DNA from 3 places in the Actinoallomurus acanthiterrae genome. Region 3 is predicted to be linked to each of the others. Evidence: riboswitches for the same ligand, from Rfam matches in the RefSeq annotation. Region 3 holds a riboswitch; each other region holds the start of a gene.

What was found. A riboswitch is a leader RNA that binds a small molecule or an ion and turns the genes downstream of it on or off. The one in region 3 is predicted to bind cobalamin.
Region 1: linked by a shared signal. The riboswitch ahead of bluB (5,6-dimethylbenzimidazole synthase) and the one ahead of cobN (cobaltochelatase subunit CobN) in region 3 are both predicted to bind cobalamin.
Region 2: linked by a shared signal. The riboswitch ahead of ACYVF7_RS10420 (ribonucleoside-diphosphate reductase subunit alpha) and the one ahead of cobN (cobaltochelatase subunit CobN) in region 3 are both predicted to bind cobalamin.

What each region holds. Positions count from the first base shown of each region.
Region 1 is NZ_BAAHCO010000001.1:6,237,906-6,242,879, forward strand. It holds gene ACYVF7_RS29625 (transmembrane-type terpene cyclase) at 1-758, shown strand, start outside; gene ACYVF7_RS29630 (ferredoxin) at 755-1,006, shown strand; gene ACYVF7_RS29635 (cytochrome P450) at 1,026-2,216, shown strand; cobalamin riboswitch at 2,248-2,442, shown strand; gene bluB (5,6-dimethylbenzimidazole synthase) at 2,476-3,096, shown strand; gene ACYVF7_RS29645 (PadR family transcriptional regulator) at 3,436-4,011, shown strand; gene ACYVF7_RS29650 (sulfatase family protein) at 4,008-4,974, shown strand, end outside.
Region 2 is NZ_BAAHCO010000001.1:2,119,799-2,124,772, forward strand. It holds gene ACYVF7_RS10400 (glycosyltransferase family 4 protein) at 1-153, shown strand, start outside; gene ACYVF7_RS10405 (histidine phosphatase family protein) at 110-715, opposite strand; gene ACYVF7_RS10410 (CbtB domain-containing protein) at 917-1,132, shown strand; gene ACYVF7_RS10415 (CbtA family protein) at 1,168-2,025, shown strand; cobalamin riboswitch at 2,152-2,367, shown strand; gene ACYVF7_RS10420 (ribonucleoside-diphosphate reductase subunit alpha) at 2,464-4,707, shown strand; gene ACYVF7_RS10425 (ribonucleotide-diphosphate reductase subunit beta) at 4,772-4,974, shown strand, end outside.
Region 3 is NZ_BAAHCO010000001.1:2,850,834-2,855,807, forward strand. It holds gene ACYVF7_RS13860 (VOC family protein) at 1-313, opposite strand, end outside; gene ACYVF7_RS13865 (helix-turn-helix domain-containing protein) at 318-1,163, opposite strand; gene ACYVF7_RS13870 (hypothetical protein) at 1,406-1,624, shown strand; cobalamin riboswitch at 1,736-1,858, shown strand; partial or broken gene cobN (cobaltochelatase subunit CobN) at 1,920-4,974, shown strand, end outside.

The sequences.
Region 1 (4,974 bases), 3.4 Mb from region 3:
TCCAGTCGTTCGCCGGCCTGCTGTGGACCGTGGCGTACATCCTGATCATCCGCGAGGGCGGCCGCAGCCGCGTGTACGGCATGCCGATCGTCGCGCTCAGCGCCAACCTGGCCTGGGAGTTCTTCTACACGTTCGTCGCGCTGCCGCCGCACCACGACCCGGTCAAGCTGGCCGCGCAGTTCGTCGTCAACTTCGTGTGGTTCGCCTTCGACCTCGTCATCCTCTGGCAGACGCTGCGGTACGGGCCGGCGCAGTTCTCGTGGCTGGTGTCCTGGTGTGGCCGGGCCGGCTTCTACGCGATGTTCGCGGCCTCGCTGGCCATCACCGGCGCCACCGTGGTCCTCCTGAACGAGGAGTTCCACGACGTGTACGGCGTGCGTGCCTCGTTCGTGCAGAACCTCGCCATGTCGGGCCTGTTCCTCGGCATGCTGAACGCCCGGCGCTCGCTCGCCGGCCAGTCGCTCGGCATCGCCCTGTCCAAGATGGGCGGCACGCTGCTCGCCGCGCTCGGAGTGCTGTTCTATCCCCCCGCGCCGGTGTACCGGCACTCCACACTGCTGCCGTTCCTCTATGTCGCCATCTTCGCGCTCGACCTGACCTACACCTGGATGGTCCGGCGCCTCGGCAGGACCCCGGCCACGGACGCCGCCGCCGGGACCACGGCGGCGCCCGTGGACACCGGAACCCCGCCGCTCCCCGCGAACGGCGCCCTCGAGCCGCCGCTCACCCCGCTCGGGCGCCGGGACCGCTCCCGATGACCCGGCCGTCCGATGAAACCGAGGCCGCCGGCCCCTGGCAGGTCGAGGTCGCCCCGCACTGCGTCGGCAGCGGGATGTGCGCCGGCACCGCGCCGGAGTACTTCCGGCTCCACGGCCCGCGATCGCGGCCCCTTCGCCCGCGCTCCGCGCCGGACCCGAAGCTCATCGCCATCGCCGAGTCATGTCCGGTGGAGGCGATCCGCATTAGCACGGCGGACGGCGTTGTGCTGGCCCCCGAAGACGACTGAACCGGAGAAAGGACAGGACATGACCGCACCGGACTACCCATTCGGCGACGGAACCCGGCTGGAGATGGAACCGGAGTACGGCCGCCTGCGGAAGACCGAACCGATCAGCAGGGTCCGGCTGCCGTACGGCGGCGACGCCTGGCTCGTCACGCGGTACGACGACGTCCGCCAAGTGCTGACCGACCAGCGGTTCAGCGCCCGCGCGATGACGTCGAGCCAGGACCCGCCCCGATTCACCCCGATGCCGCTGTTCCCGGCCGGGGTGATGAGCATGGACCCGCCCGAGCACACGCGCATCCGCAGCCTGGTGTCCAAGGCGTTCACGGCCCGGCGCGTCGAAGCGCTGCGGCCCCGGATCACTGCGATCGCGGACGACCTCGCCGATCGCCTGCTCGCGCAGGGACCGCCGGCGGATCTGGTGGCGCTGTTCGCCCTGCCGCTCCCGGTCACGGTCATCTGCGAGCTGCTCGGCGTCCCCTTCGAAGACCGAAATCGGTTCCGGGTGCTGTCGGACGCGCTGCTGTCCACGACCGCGCTCCCGATGGAGGAGATCGGGGCGGCGGTGGCGGAGCTCAACGAGTACCTCGCCGGCCTCATCGCGCTGCGGCGCGAGGCATCCCGGGACGATCTGCTCACCGCGCTCGTGCAGGCGCGGGACCAGGAGGACCGGCTCTCCGAGCAGGAACTCGTGGAGTTCAGCGTCGGGCTTCTGGTAACCGGCCACGAGACCGCGGCGACCCAGATCGCCGACTTCGCCTACGTCCTCGCCCGGCATCCGGACCAGCTCGCCGCGCTCCGCGCCGACCCGTCCCTGGTGCCGCAGGCGGTGGAGGAACTGCTCCGGCACACACCGCTCGGCGCGGTCAGCGGCATCCCCCGCATGGCGGTCGAGGACGTCAAGCTCGGCGACGTGCTGATCCGGGCGGGCGAGGCGGTGATCCCGTCCATCAATTCCGCCAACCACGACGAGGGGGTGTTCGACCACCCAGAGGCCCTCGACATCCGCCGAGAGGCGAATCCGCACATCGCGTTCGGCCACGGCGTGCACTTCTGTCTCGGCTCGCAGCTTGCCCGGGCCGAGCTGCAGGTCGCGCTGGAGACGCTGGTGACGCGCCTGCCCGGGCTGCGGATCGAGGTCGCGGACCAGGATCTCGCCTGGAAGACGGGCCTGCTGATCCGCGGCTTCCGGGAACTGCCCGTCTCCTGGTGATCGGGGGCGGCGGGGATTGATACGCTCGCGGCGGCATGAACTGACGCGAGGTGCCCCTACGAGGGGAGAATCGGGAAGCCGGTGAAATTCCGGCACGGGCCCGCCGCGGTAACCGGGGAGCCGCCGTCCACGCGCACACGCGCAGCCACTGGCCGCCAGGCCGGGAAGGCGGATGGTCAGGCATCGATCCGGAAGTCCGAAGACCGGCCTCGCTCCACCGGCCACCGCCAAGGTGGCCTGACGCAGCGGGAGCCTGCCCATGAACCCCGGCATCTACGACGTGGTCCACCGTCGCCGTGACGTGCGCGCCCAGTTCACCGGCGCGCCGATACCAGAAGACGTCATCCACCGGATCCTGACGGCCGCGCACGCCGCGCCCAGCGTCGGGCTCTCCCAACCCTGGGACTTCATCATCGTGGCGGACCCGGCCGTCCGGCACGCCTTCTACGACCACGTCCAGCACGAACGCGCCACGTTCACCGCCACCCTCACCACAGCCGCCGCCGACCGTTTCGCCCGGATAAAGATCGACGGTGTACTGGAGAGCAGCCTGTCGATCGTGGTCACCTACGATCCCGACCGAGGCAGCCCCGCGGTCTTGGGCCGACACGCCATCGCCGACGCGGGACTGTACTCGGTCTGCCTGGCCATCCAGAACCTCTGGCTGGCCGCCACCGCCGAAAACCTCGGCGTCGGCTGGGTCTCCTTCTACCGCGAACCGCATCTGCGTCAACTGCTCGGTATCCCGACCGGGATCCGGCCCGTCGCCTGGCTGTGTCTCGGGCCGGTCACCCACCTGGAACCCGTACCGGACCTCGAACAGCACGGCTGGCGCCACCGCCGCCCCCTGGAGACCACGATCCACCACGACCACTGGTGAGCCCCGCAGCGCGTCATCGTAGGTCCACGGCGACGACCCGGGATGGCCGCCGTACTCGTCGTCCCGGTCGGTCATGGTGTTCGACACCGAACCCACCGTCGTCAGCGGAGGCTACGACTCGGCCCGCGCGCTCGCGCCGCGCTGACCCCGACCTCATCCAGGTACAGCCCTCGCCCAACGGGTCCTTGCGGGAAAAGCTCTCGGCAGTATATGCACACGGCCATAGCCACAGTCTCTGGCGCATGGCCCTGGCACGTCCGGCTCCCCCAGCACCATCCGCCTGACATGCAGTATCCGGGCATGTGATCACTTGACTTTCCATTGGCTCGCTATAGCCTAGTGCACATAGATACCACGACTCATCTCACCAACACCGAGGCGATCGTCCTCGGCGTTCTGGCACGCCGACCCGCCTCCGGCTACGACCTGCGGGCGTGGCTCGAAAGGCATGGCATCTTCCTCGGCTACCGGGCCTCGTTGTCGCCGATCTACCGCACGCTGGCGAGGCTGGAGCAACAGGGCCATCTGCAGCACCGGCTCGAGGACCGTCCCGCCGGCCCGGACGCGAAGGTGTACCGGCTGACCGCGGTGGGACGGCGGGCCGTCGTGGCCTGGGCGCGTTCCCCGTTCACGCCGTCACCCCGGCCGATGGACCCGGACTTCACGATCCGGTTCGTCCTCGGCGGGCAGTTCGGCAAGGACATCGCCGTCGAGGTCCTGCGCACGGAGCTGGAGTACCGGCTGAAGCAGAAGACCGGACCGGACATGACGCCCGCGCCTGCCACCGGCCCGATCCCGGAGCTCGACCCGGATTGGTGTGCCGAAGTACAGACCCTGGCCCACGAGCGCGGGTACGCCTCGACGGCCGCCTACATCGCCTGGCTCGAGCTCACCCTCGCCCGTTTGGAGAGATGATGCGGATCATCTACGTCGACGTCGACACCCTTCGCGCCGACCACACCGGGCCCTACGGATACGCCCGGCCGACGACCCCGAACCTCGACCGGCTCGCGGAGCGCAGCGTCGTCTTCGACCACTACTACGCGTCGGACTCGCCCTGCCTCCCGTCGCGCACCGCGCTCACCAGCGGTCAGTTCGGCATCACCAACGGCGTGATCGGCCACTGGGGCGAATCGGCCCGGTTCCGGCTCGACACCGGGCACGGCGCGCCGGAGGAGCGCCCCCTCCTGGGGCAGCACCTACAGCGACACGGGCACTACCTGGCCGCGGTGTCGATGTTCGCCGAGCGGCACCGGGCGTACTTCTTCCTGGGCAACTTCCGTGAGTCGGTACGGGCCACCGACCGGCTCACGGACGAGACCGCGGAGGAGATCAACGAGGTGGCCTTCGACTGGCTGCGCCGGCACGGTCAGGACGAGGACTGGTACCTGCACCTGACGTACTGGGATCCGCACACGGACTACCTGCAGCCGGAGGAGTGGACGCGGAAGGCCGCCGAGTCCGGTCCGGCACCGGCGTGGCCGGACCAGGAGGCCATCGAGGCGCACCACGAGATCTATGGGCCACGGACGGCGCTGGACCTGCACTACGCGTTCGGGCCCCGGACGTCGCCGGTCCCACACAACATGCCGGACGCCATCAACGATCGCGCCGACTTCGAGCACCTCATCAACGGGTTCGACGGCGCGATCATGTATTGGGACCATCACTTCGGCAAGCTGCTGGAGCTGCTCCAGGAGCTGGGGATCGCCGACGAGACCGCGATCATCGTCAGCGCCGACCACGGTGAGTCTTTCGGTGAGCACGGGTCGTACGGTGAGCACGGCCTGGCCAGCGAAGAAGTCCACCGCCTGCCGCTGGTGTTCCACTGGCCCGGTGTGACCGACCACCTCCGTGACGACCAGCGCCGCAACGACG
Region 2 (4,974 bases), 730 kb from region 3:
GGCGAACTCATCGACGACCCCGCCAAACGCCGTGCCATGGGCGCGGCCGCCCACCAGGCCGCCGCCCGCTACGACGTCACCACCATCGCCTGGCAATGGGAGAACCTGCTCACCGAACTCCTCGCCAACCGCGGTCCGCGGACGGCGCGGTGAGTGCGTGACCGGTCTCGCGTAGCTGCCAGCGTCCGCCGTGGCGTGTCAGCCAGGTCTGCGACAGGGGGCTCACGTCGAGGCGCCAGAAGCATTCGGGCGGGGCGCCCAGCGTGTGGAGGACGGCGGCACGGATGATCGCGGGGTGGGTGACGGCCACGACCCTGGCGGCGTCGGTGGGGAGTTCGGTCAGCCACTGCGCGACGCGGGCGAGCAGTCCGGACAGCGACTCGCCGTCGTGCGGGGCCGCGTGGGGGTCGGTCAGCCATGCGTACAGGTCAGCGGGGTGGTCCGCCTCCACTTCGGTGAGGGTTCTGCCTCGCCAGGTGCCCGCGTCGAGGTCGGCCAGGGCGGGCGCGGTCGCCGCGTCGAGGCCGAGCGCGGCGGCGGTCTGACGGCAGCGTTCCTCGGGCCCGCGGTAGGCCGCCGTGACGCGGCGCAGCGCCCCCGCGGCGGCCGTGGCCGCTTCGGCGCCGTGCGTGTCGAGGGGTTCGTCATCGGGGAAGCGGGCCTCGCGGGTGGCGCGGGTGGCCGCGTGCGCGATGAGCGCGAGCCGTACGGTCATGGGGTAGGTGACCTCCTGCGACGTTGACGGTGCCGACTTTCGGTCGTACGATCCGGACGAACGTGATGGTAAGAGGAAGCCGGTGCAAATCCGGCACGGTCGCGCCACTGTGTTCCGGCCTCGAGCCGGGTAGTCAGACCCTCCGCCATCTAAGCGCTCCACCCGTGACAGGGACGCTGGATCCCTTGAGGAGGCTGTGACATGACGACCTCGACGCTGCCCACCCGCCGTACGACTCCCGTCGTGGTTACCCGTACCCGGGCCGCCCTGTGGCTGTTCGGCACCGTGCTGCTCGGCCTGGCCGTGTACTACTTCATCGGCGTCGACCAGGGCGCGACCTCGGTCTTCGGCAACAACATGGCCATCCACGAGTTCGTCCACGACGCCCGGCACCTCCTCGGGTTCCCCTGCCACTGATCCCGTCCGCGACGCCACACCTTTAGGAGTACGCCGTGGAACGGCGATTCATCCTGCGTGGGCTGCTCGTGGGCGCGATCGGTGGAATCCTGGCGTTCGTCTTCGCGCGGATCTTCGCCGAACCGCAGATCCAGGCCGCCGTCGACTATGAGAGCGGCCGGGACGCCGCGCAGGCGATGCTCGACAAGGCGGCGGGCATCACGCCCGAGGCCGCCCACCCGGACCTCTTCAGCCGCACCATCCAGGCGAACGTCGGCGCCGGCGTCGGCGTCATCCTGTTCGGCGCCGCGATGGGCGCCCTGTACGCGGTCGCCTACATCCTGGCCTGCGGCCGCACCGGGAACCTGCGGCCACGGACGCTGGCGCTGCTGGTCGCCCTCGGCGGGTTCCTGGGGTTCTACCTGATCCCCTTCGCCAAGTACCCGGCCGATCCGCCCGCGGTCGGCCACCACGAGACCATCCGCGACCGAGGTGGCCTGTACCTGCTGATGGTCGGGTTCTCCATCCTGTTCCTGATCCTGGCGGTCTGGCTCGGCCAGAAGCTCAAGCCCCGCTTCGGGAACTGGAACTCGACCCTGCTGGCCGGGCTGGCCTGCGTCGTGGCGCTCGGGGTCGTGATGGCCGTGCTTCCCTCGTTCGGGCACCTGTCGGCGAACGTCCACGAGTACGGCAGGCACGCGACGGAGACACCGCTCCCGCTGAAGAACCAGCAGGGGCAGATCGTCTATCCGGGTTTCCCGGCGGACGTGCTGTTCTCCTTCCGCCTGTACTCGGTGGCCGCGCAGGCGATCATGTGGGCCGCGATCGGCCTGTGCTTCGCGCCGATGGCCGAACGACTGCTCGCCCGTACGGCCGAAGGTCCCCGGACCGCGCAGGCACCGGTCACGGCGTAGGACGCACCTCCCGAAGGCCCTCGGCGGATCACCGCCGAGGGCCGTTTCGGCGCGCGCGGCTCGCAGGCTCCCTTCCGCAACACGCCCAATATCTAGTGGTGGTGCGCTCCTCTACCCCCTACATGTATGGTTCTCGTTGTTGCTGGTTCACCTGTTCCTTCTGGGACAGGTGTCGTAAGAGGGAACCCGGTGGAATTCCGGGACTGCCCCGCAGCGGTGAGCGGGAACGACCGCCGTCAATGGCACTGGGCTCGATCGGGCCTGGGAAGCGACGGCCACTAGGCGTCTGCCCTGGCAGGCGTGCCCGCGAGTCCGAAGACCTGCCAGCGACCCGTGCGCGAGAGCGCGCGGTCGTCCAGGCCTCGCGGGAGGGCCGGCGGCGGAGCCTGCCGTCCGTGCGCGTCCGTTCCGCGAGGGTGAAGCCCACGAGGAGAGCACGTGACACAACAGCTCATCGCGCCCAACCCGGCCACCGCCGCTTCCGAGGTCGAGCGTGTCTGCGCCAGACTGCCGGAGGCCGATCCGGCGCTCATCACCGGAGCCGGTGATCTGGCCGAGGCCGTACGGCGGGCCGCCGCGCTGGTCGTCACCGACCCGGTCTACTCGACGGTGGCGGCCCGGCTGCTCGCCCGGTCGATCGCGGCGGAGACCGGGCCGGTGACGTTCACCGAGTCCGTCGCGGTGGCCCATGGGCAGGGGCTGCTCAACGAGCAGACCGCGGGGTTCGTCGCCGGTAGCGCGGCGGCGCTGGACGCGCTGGTCGACCATGACGCCGACGACCGGTTCACCTACTTCGGGCTGCGCACCGTCTATGACCGGTACCTGCTGCGGCATCCGACGACGCGGCGGGTGCTGGAGCGCCCGCAGCACTTCTTCCTGCGGGTGGCCTGCGGGCTGGCCGAGAGCGTGGCCGAGGCGGCGGAGCTGTACGGCCTGATGTCGCGGCTGGCGTACCTGCCGAGTTCGCCGACGCTGTTCAACTCCGGGGCCGCCCGCCCGCAGCTGTCCTCCTGCTTCCTGCTGGACTCCCCGCGCGACGAGCTGGAGGCCATCTACGAGCGGTACGGCCAGGTGGCCCGGCTGAGCAAGTACGCCGGCGGCATCGGGATCTCCTGGAGCCGGGTGCGGAGCCGGGGCTCGCTGATCCGGGGCACGAACGGGCACTCCAACGGGATCGTGCCGTGGCTGCGGACGCTGGACGCGAGCGTCGCGGCGGTCAACCAGGGCGGCCGGCGCAAGGGCGCCGCGTGCGTCTACCTCGAGCCCTGGCACGCCGACGTGGAGGAGTTCCTCGAGCTCCGGGACAACACCGGCGAGGACGCGCGGCGTACGCACAACCTCAACCTGGCCAACTGGGTGCCGGACGAGTTCATGCGCCGGGTCGAGGCGGACGCGACCTGGTCGCTGTTCGATCCCAAGCAGGTGCCGGAGCTGGTGGACCTGTGGGGCGAGGAGTTCGACCGCGCCTACCGGGCGGCCGAGGCCGAGGGCCGGTTCGTCCGGCAGGTCCCGGCGCGGCAGCTCTACGGGGCGATGATGCGCACCCTCGCCCAGACCGGCAACGGCTGGATGACGTTCAAGGACGCCGCCAACCGCGCCTGCAACCAGACCGCCGAGCCCGGCAACGTCGTGCACCTGTCCAACCTGTGCACCGAGATCCTCGAGGTCACCCACGACGCCGAGACCGCGGTGTGCAACCTCGGCTCGATCAACCTCGCCGCCCACGTGACCGACGACGACCTCGACTGGGCGCGGCTGCGGGCGACCGCGCGTACGGCGGTGCGGTTCCTGGACCGGACGATCGACCGCGGCTTCTACCCGACGCCGGAGGCGGCGACGGCGAACCGGCGGTGGCGGCCGATCGGGCTCGGCGTGATGGGCCTGGCGGACGTGTTCTTCCGGCTGCGGCTGCCCTTCGACTCACCCGAGGCGCTCGCGTTTTCCACGCGCATCGCCGAGGAGATCGCGCTCGCCGCCTACGGGGAGTCCGCGGCGCTGGCCGCGACCTACGGCCCGCACCCCTCCTACGACCGGACGCGCGCCGCCCGCGGCGTCCTGCACCCCGACCACTGGCCGGACGCCGTACCGGTCCACGCCGCCGAGTGGGAGACGCTGCGGGCCCGGATCGGCGAGGTCGGGCTGCGCAACTCGCTGCTGGTCGCGATCGCGCCGACCGCGACCATCGCCTCCATCGCCGGCTGCTACGAGTGCGTCGAGCCGCAGGTGTCCAACGTCTTCAAGCGCGAGACCCTGTCGGGGGAGTTCCTGCAGATCAACACCTACCTGGTGGCGGACCTGAAGGCGCGCGGGCGGTGGACGCCGCGGGTGCGCGACGCGATCAAGCGCGCCGACGGATCGGTGCAGGAGATCGCGGAGCTCCCGGAAGAGCTGCGGCGGCTGTACCGCACCGCGTGGGAACTCCCGCAGAAGGCGCTGATCGACCTGGCCGCGGCTCGTACGCCCTACATCGACCAGTCCCAGTCGCTGAACCTGTTCATGGCGAGCCCGACCATCGGGAAGCTGTCCTCGATGTACGCCTACGCCTGGAGGTCAGGTCTCAAGACCACGTACTACCTGCGGTCACGGCCGGCCACCCGGATCGCGCAGACGACCGTCGCCCCCGTCCAGGAGACGCTCATGTGCTCCCTGGAGAACCCCGAGACCTGCGAGGCGTGCCAATGAGCGAGCGCAGCGAGCGAATCATGAGCACAGTGCGCCTGGCCGCTCCCCCGACGAAGGAGGGCTCATGAGCCTGCTCGACCCCGGCATGGACCTGACCCTGCGGCCGATGCGCTACCCGGCCTTCTACGACCGGTTCCGCGCCGCGATCCGCAACACCTGGACCGTCGAAGAGGTCGACCTGCATTCCGACCTCGCCGATCTGGCCCGGCTCACACCCGAGGAACTGCACCTGGTCAACCGGCTGGTCGCTTTCTTCGCCACCGGTGA
Region 3 (4,974 bases):
AGTCCTCGTCGCGCAGGCCCTGAACGACGGTCGCCCCCGCCGCCACCGCCCGTTCGTACAGCGCGTCGGGCTCGTCGATCACGACGTACACCGATCCCGTGCCGGGCGGCAGGTCGGCGATCGCGCTGTCGGTGCGGGTGGCGCTGCCGAGCATGATGCCGCCGCCTCCCGGCGCGCGGAGCTCGGCGTGCTCGACCCGGCCTTCGTTCTCGTAGACGGCGACCTCCTCGAACCCGAAGGCGTCGACGAGGAACCGGATCGCGGCGTGGGCGTCCTTATAGCGGAGTGCGGGCCAGATTCGTGTTTCGCTCATGCCCTCATCGTTCCCGTGGAGCGTCCTCGTCGCCTTGGACGAATGGGAGCTCCTCGTCGGCCAGCCACAGCGACGGGGGACACCCGGCCAGGTCGTTCCAATCGCGGGCCAGGTGAGCCTGGTCGTAGTAGCCGCAGGCGGCCGCGACGTCCGCGAGCGGCGGGCGGCCGGGCCGCTGGAGCAGCTGTTTGGACCGCTCGAACCGCATCACGCGGGCGGCCTCCTTGGGCCGCAGGCCGTACTCCGCGGCGAACCGCTCGCCCAGGTGCCGCCGGCTCCAGCCCACCTCGCGCGCCAGGTCGGCGATCCGTACGGTCCCGTCGGTCTCGGCGAGCCGCTGCCAGGCGTACGCGATTTCGGGCGCCGGTCCCGGCAGCCGGCCGATGCCGCGCGACAGCACGTCCTCGACTACGGCGAATCGTCCCCGCCAGGTCGTGGCCTCGGTGAGGCGTTCGACCAGTTCCCCGGCCCGCGGGCCGATCAGGTCGTCGAGGGACAGGACGGCCCCGCCGATCGCGCCGGCGGGCAGCCCGAACAGGGAACGCGCCCCCTCCGGCGTGAGGTCGAGCTGGATCCCGGCCAGGTCACCGTCGTGCGCGATGGTCACCGGCCAGGTGTGCATGCCTCCCACGAGGGCCATGAAGGCGGTCGGCGTCCGGTCCGCGCCGACGAGCGTACGGGTCGGTGCGTCCAGGCCGAGGACCACGGTCAGGTGCCGGGACGGGAGCCCCCGATGCGTCCCCGGGGCGAAGCCCTCGTACCGGTAACCGACGCAGCGTGCCACCGACGGCGCGAGCCGCACCGACGGCCGTACGCGGGCCGTCTGACTGACGGTAGCGGCACTCCCCATGGCCTCCACGGTACGCGGCGGCCCTCGCCGACCGGCGGGCCGCGGAGGGTGCGGAGGGTGCGGAGGGTCTGCGTGTATCAAAGTATTACCAGCTCGCGTCGACCTGGTAATACTTTGATACATGGCCGATGCCTCTCCTGTAGGTACGTGACTATGCCGACGTATGGCGACTCGCGGGAAGCAACGCCTTCTCCGGTGCCGGGCTGCATGACGCGGTGACCAAAGCGGCACATCACCGAGGAGTGAAACCACGACCGCTCTCCGAAAGCATCAGGTCACTCATCGATCTTCGAGGACGTATCTACCGTGAATGGCGGAGGAGGCTGGGTCCGGACGGTGACGCGTATCCGGACGACTTCGCCGAGGTCGTCGCGGAGGTGACCGCGTTCGCCGATCCGCTGCTGGCCGGGCAGATCGTGGGGGCGGACTGGGATCCCGTCGCCAGGTCCTGGCGGAGATGAGGAGAGAGCCGCGGGGCGCGGCAGCCGTGCGGGTGCGCCGGGTGTTCCGGTGACCTGGGGCGGTGCGGGGTCGGGGGCGTCCTCGTAGACTGGGCGCGCGACGGCGAAGGGAAGGAACCCGGTGGGAATCCGGGGCTGTCCCGCAACTGTGACCAGGTAGCGAACCCGCGCGTACGGCCACGGCGACCAGCTGGAAGGCCGCGGGGGAGCGGTGACCTGGGAGTCAGGAGACTTCCCGCTGTCGGTGACCTTTTACCCGAGCCGGGGCGAGGACCCCCGAGGGAAGGAACGACGCGTGCGTGTCCTGCTGCTCTCAACGGCCGATACCGAACTCCTGTCGGCCCGCTCCGCGAACGCCGGATATGTGACCGGCAACCCGTCCCGGCTGGACGTCGCCGATCTCGACGGGCTCTGTGAGGGCGCCGATGTCGTGGTGGTCCGGCTGCTCGGCGGGCTGAAGACCTGGCAGGAGGGCGTGGCGGATCTGCGTCGCCGGGGCCTGCCGCTGATCGCGTTGGGCGGGGAGGCCGCTCCGGACGCCGAGCTGATGGCGCTGTCGACGGTGCCCGCCGGCGTCGCCGCCGAGGCGCTGGACTATCTGCGCGAGGGCGGTGTGGACAACCTGCGGGAGCTGGCCCGCTTCCTGTCCGACACCGTGCTGCTCACGGGTGAGGGCTTCGAGCCGCCGCAGCGGATGCCGGCGTACGGCGTGCATCAGACCGGTGTCGAGCCGAAGGACGGCCGGCCGACCGTCGGTGTCGTCTTCTACCGGGCGCACGAGCTGTCCGGCAACACCGCGTTCGTGGACACGCTGTGCGAGCGGATCGTGGAGCTGGGCGCGAACGCGCTGCCCGTCTTCTGCGGCTCCCTGCGTTCCGCCGACGAAGAGCTCCTAGAACTGCTGGGCCGGGCGGACGCCCTCGTCGTCACCGTGCTCGCCGCGGGCGGGGCCGTGGCCGCGGACGCGTCGGCGGGCGGCGACGAGGACGCGTGGGACGCCGGGGCGCTGGCCGCCCTGGACGTTCCCGTCATCCAGGGGCTGTGCCTGACGACGTCCCGTGCCACCTGGGAGGCGTCGGACGCCGCGCTGTCCCCGATGGACGCCGCGATGCAGGTCGCGATCCCCGAGTTCGACGGCAGGCTGATCTCGGTGCCGTTCTCCTTCAAGGAGGAGGGGCCGGACGGCATCCCCGTGTACGCCGCCGACCCGGAGCGGGCCGCGCGCGTCGCCGGGATCGCCGTCCGCCAGGCACGCCTCGGGCACACGCCGGTCGCCGAGCGCAGGCTCGCGATCGTGCTGTCGTCGTACCCGACCAAGCACGCCCGCGTCGGCAACGCCGTCGGCCTGGACACGCCCGTCTCGGCGGTCCGCCTGCTCGCGGCGCTGCGCGAGGCCGGCTGACGACGTCGGCGAACACCCCACCGACGGGGACACACTGATCCACTCGCTGATCGCGGCGGGCGGCCACGACGTCGAGTGGCTGACCGAGGAGCAGCTGCGTGCCGCGCCAGCCCGGGTGCCCCTGAAGGACTACGAGCGCTGGTTCACCGCGCTGCCGGAGTCGCTGCGCGAGGGCATGCGGGAGCACTGGGGCGAGCCGCCGGGCGAGCTGTACACCGACAACGACGAGATCGTGCTGGCGTCGCTGCAGTTCGGGAACGTCGTGCTCATGATCCAGCCGCCGCGCGGGTTCGGGGAGAACCCGGTGGCGATCTACCACGACCCCGATCTGCCGCCCTCGCACCACTACCTTGCGGCGTACCGCTGGCTGGACGAGGTGTTCGGCGCCGACGCGGTGATCCACCTCGGTAAGCACGGCACGCTCGAGTGGCTGCCCGGCAAGGGACTCGGGCTGTCGGACGAATGCGCTCCGGACGCGGTCCTCGGCGACCTGCCGCTCGTCTACCCGTTCATCGTCAACGACCCGGGCGAGGGCACCCAGGCGAAACGGCGCGGCCACGCTGTGGTCGTCGACCATCTGGTGCCGCCGATGGCGCGCGCCGACACGTACGGGGACCTGGCCAAGCTCGAACAGCTCCTCGACGAGTACGCCACCGTCCAGGCGATGGACCCGGCGAAGCTGCCCACCGTGCGCGCCCAGATCTGGACGCTGGTGAAGGCCGCCGAGCTCCACCACGACCTGCACGTCAGCGACGAGCCGGGCGAGGGCGACTTCGACGACTTCGTCCTGCACATCGACGGCTACCTCTGCGAGATCAAGGACGTCCAGATCCGCGACGGCCTGCACATCCTCGGCCAGGCTCCGGAGGCGGAGCAGCGCGTCAACCTGGTGCTGGCCGTGCTCCGCGCCGCGCAGGTGTGGGCGGGCCGGGCGGGCGCGCTGCCGGGCCTGCGCGCCGCGATCGCGCAGGCCTACGGGCTGGACGAGCGCGAGCTGCTCGCCGAACCGGGCGCGCGGGTGGAGGCCACGGCGCTCGCCGAGCTCGTGGACGGTCCCGCGCGGACCGCCTCCGACGTGGTCGACCTCCTCGAGGCGGTGGCGCGCCGGCTCGTCGTCGGCATGGAGACGCTCGGCTGGGATGCCTCCCGGGCCACCGCCGTCTGCGCCGAGGTGCTCGGCCATGAGGTTCCCGACGTCGTACGCCTGCTGGAGTTCGGCGCGCGCGAGGTCGTGCCGCGCCTGGACGCCACGTCGCGGGAGATCGACGCGGTCCTGCACGCGCTCGACGGCGGCTACGTGCCCGCCGGTCCGTCCGGCTCGCCCACGCGCGGGCTGGTCAACGTGCTGCCGACCGGCCGTAACTTCTACTCCGTCGACCCGAAGGCGATCCCGTCCCGTACGGCGTGGGACGTCGGGGTGTCCCTCGCCGATTCGCTGATCCAGCGCCACCTGGACGACACCGGCGAGTATCCGCGCAGTGTCGGCCTCACAGTGTGGGGGACCGCCGCGATGCGCACGCAGGGCGACGACATCGCCGAGGTACTCGCGCTGATCGGCGTCCGCCCGGTGTGGGACGAGGCGTCGCGCCGCGTCACGGGCTTCGAGATCGTCCCGAGCGAGGAGCTGGGCCGGCCGCGTGTGGACGTCACCCTACGGATCTCCGGGTTCTTCCGGGACGCCTTCCCGCACGTCATCGCGCTCATGGACGACGCGATCGGCGCGGTCGCGGACCTCGACGAGCCGGACAACCACGTCCGCGCCCACGCGCTGGAGGATATGGCGGGACACGGCGACTGGCGGCGCGCGACCAGCCGGATCTTCGGGTCGAAGCCGGGCGCGTACGGCGCGGGCCTGCTGCCGCTGATCGACGCCCGCAACTGGCGGGACGACCGGGACCTCGCCGAGGTGTACGCCGTGTGGGGCGGCTACGCGTACGGGCGCGGTCTG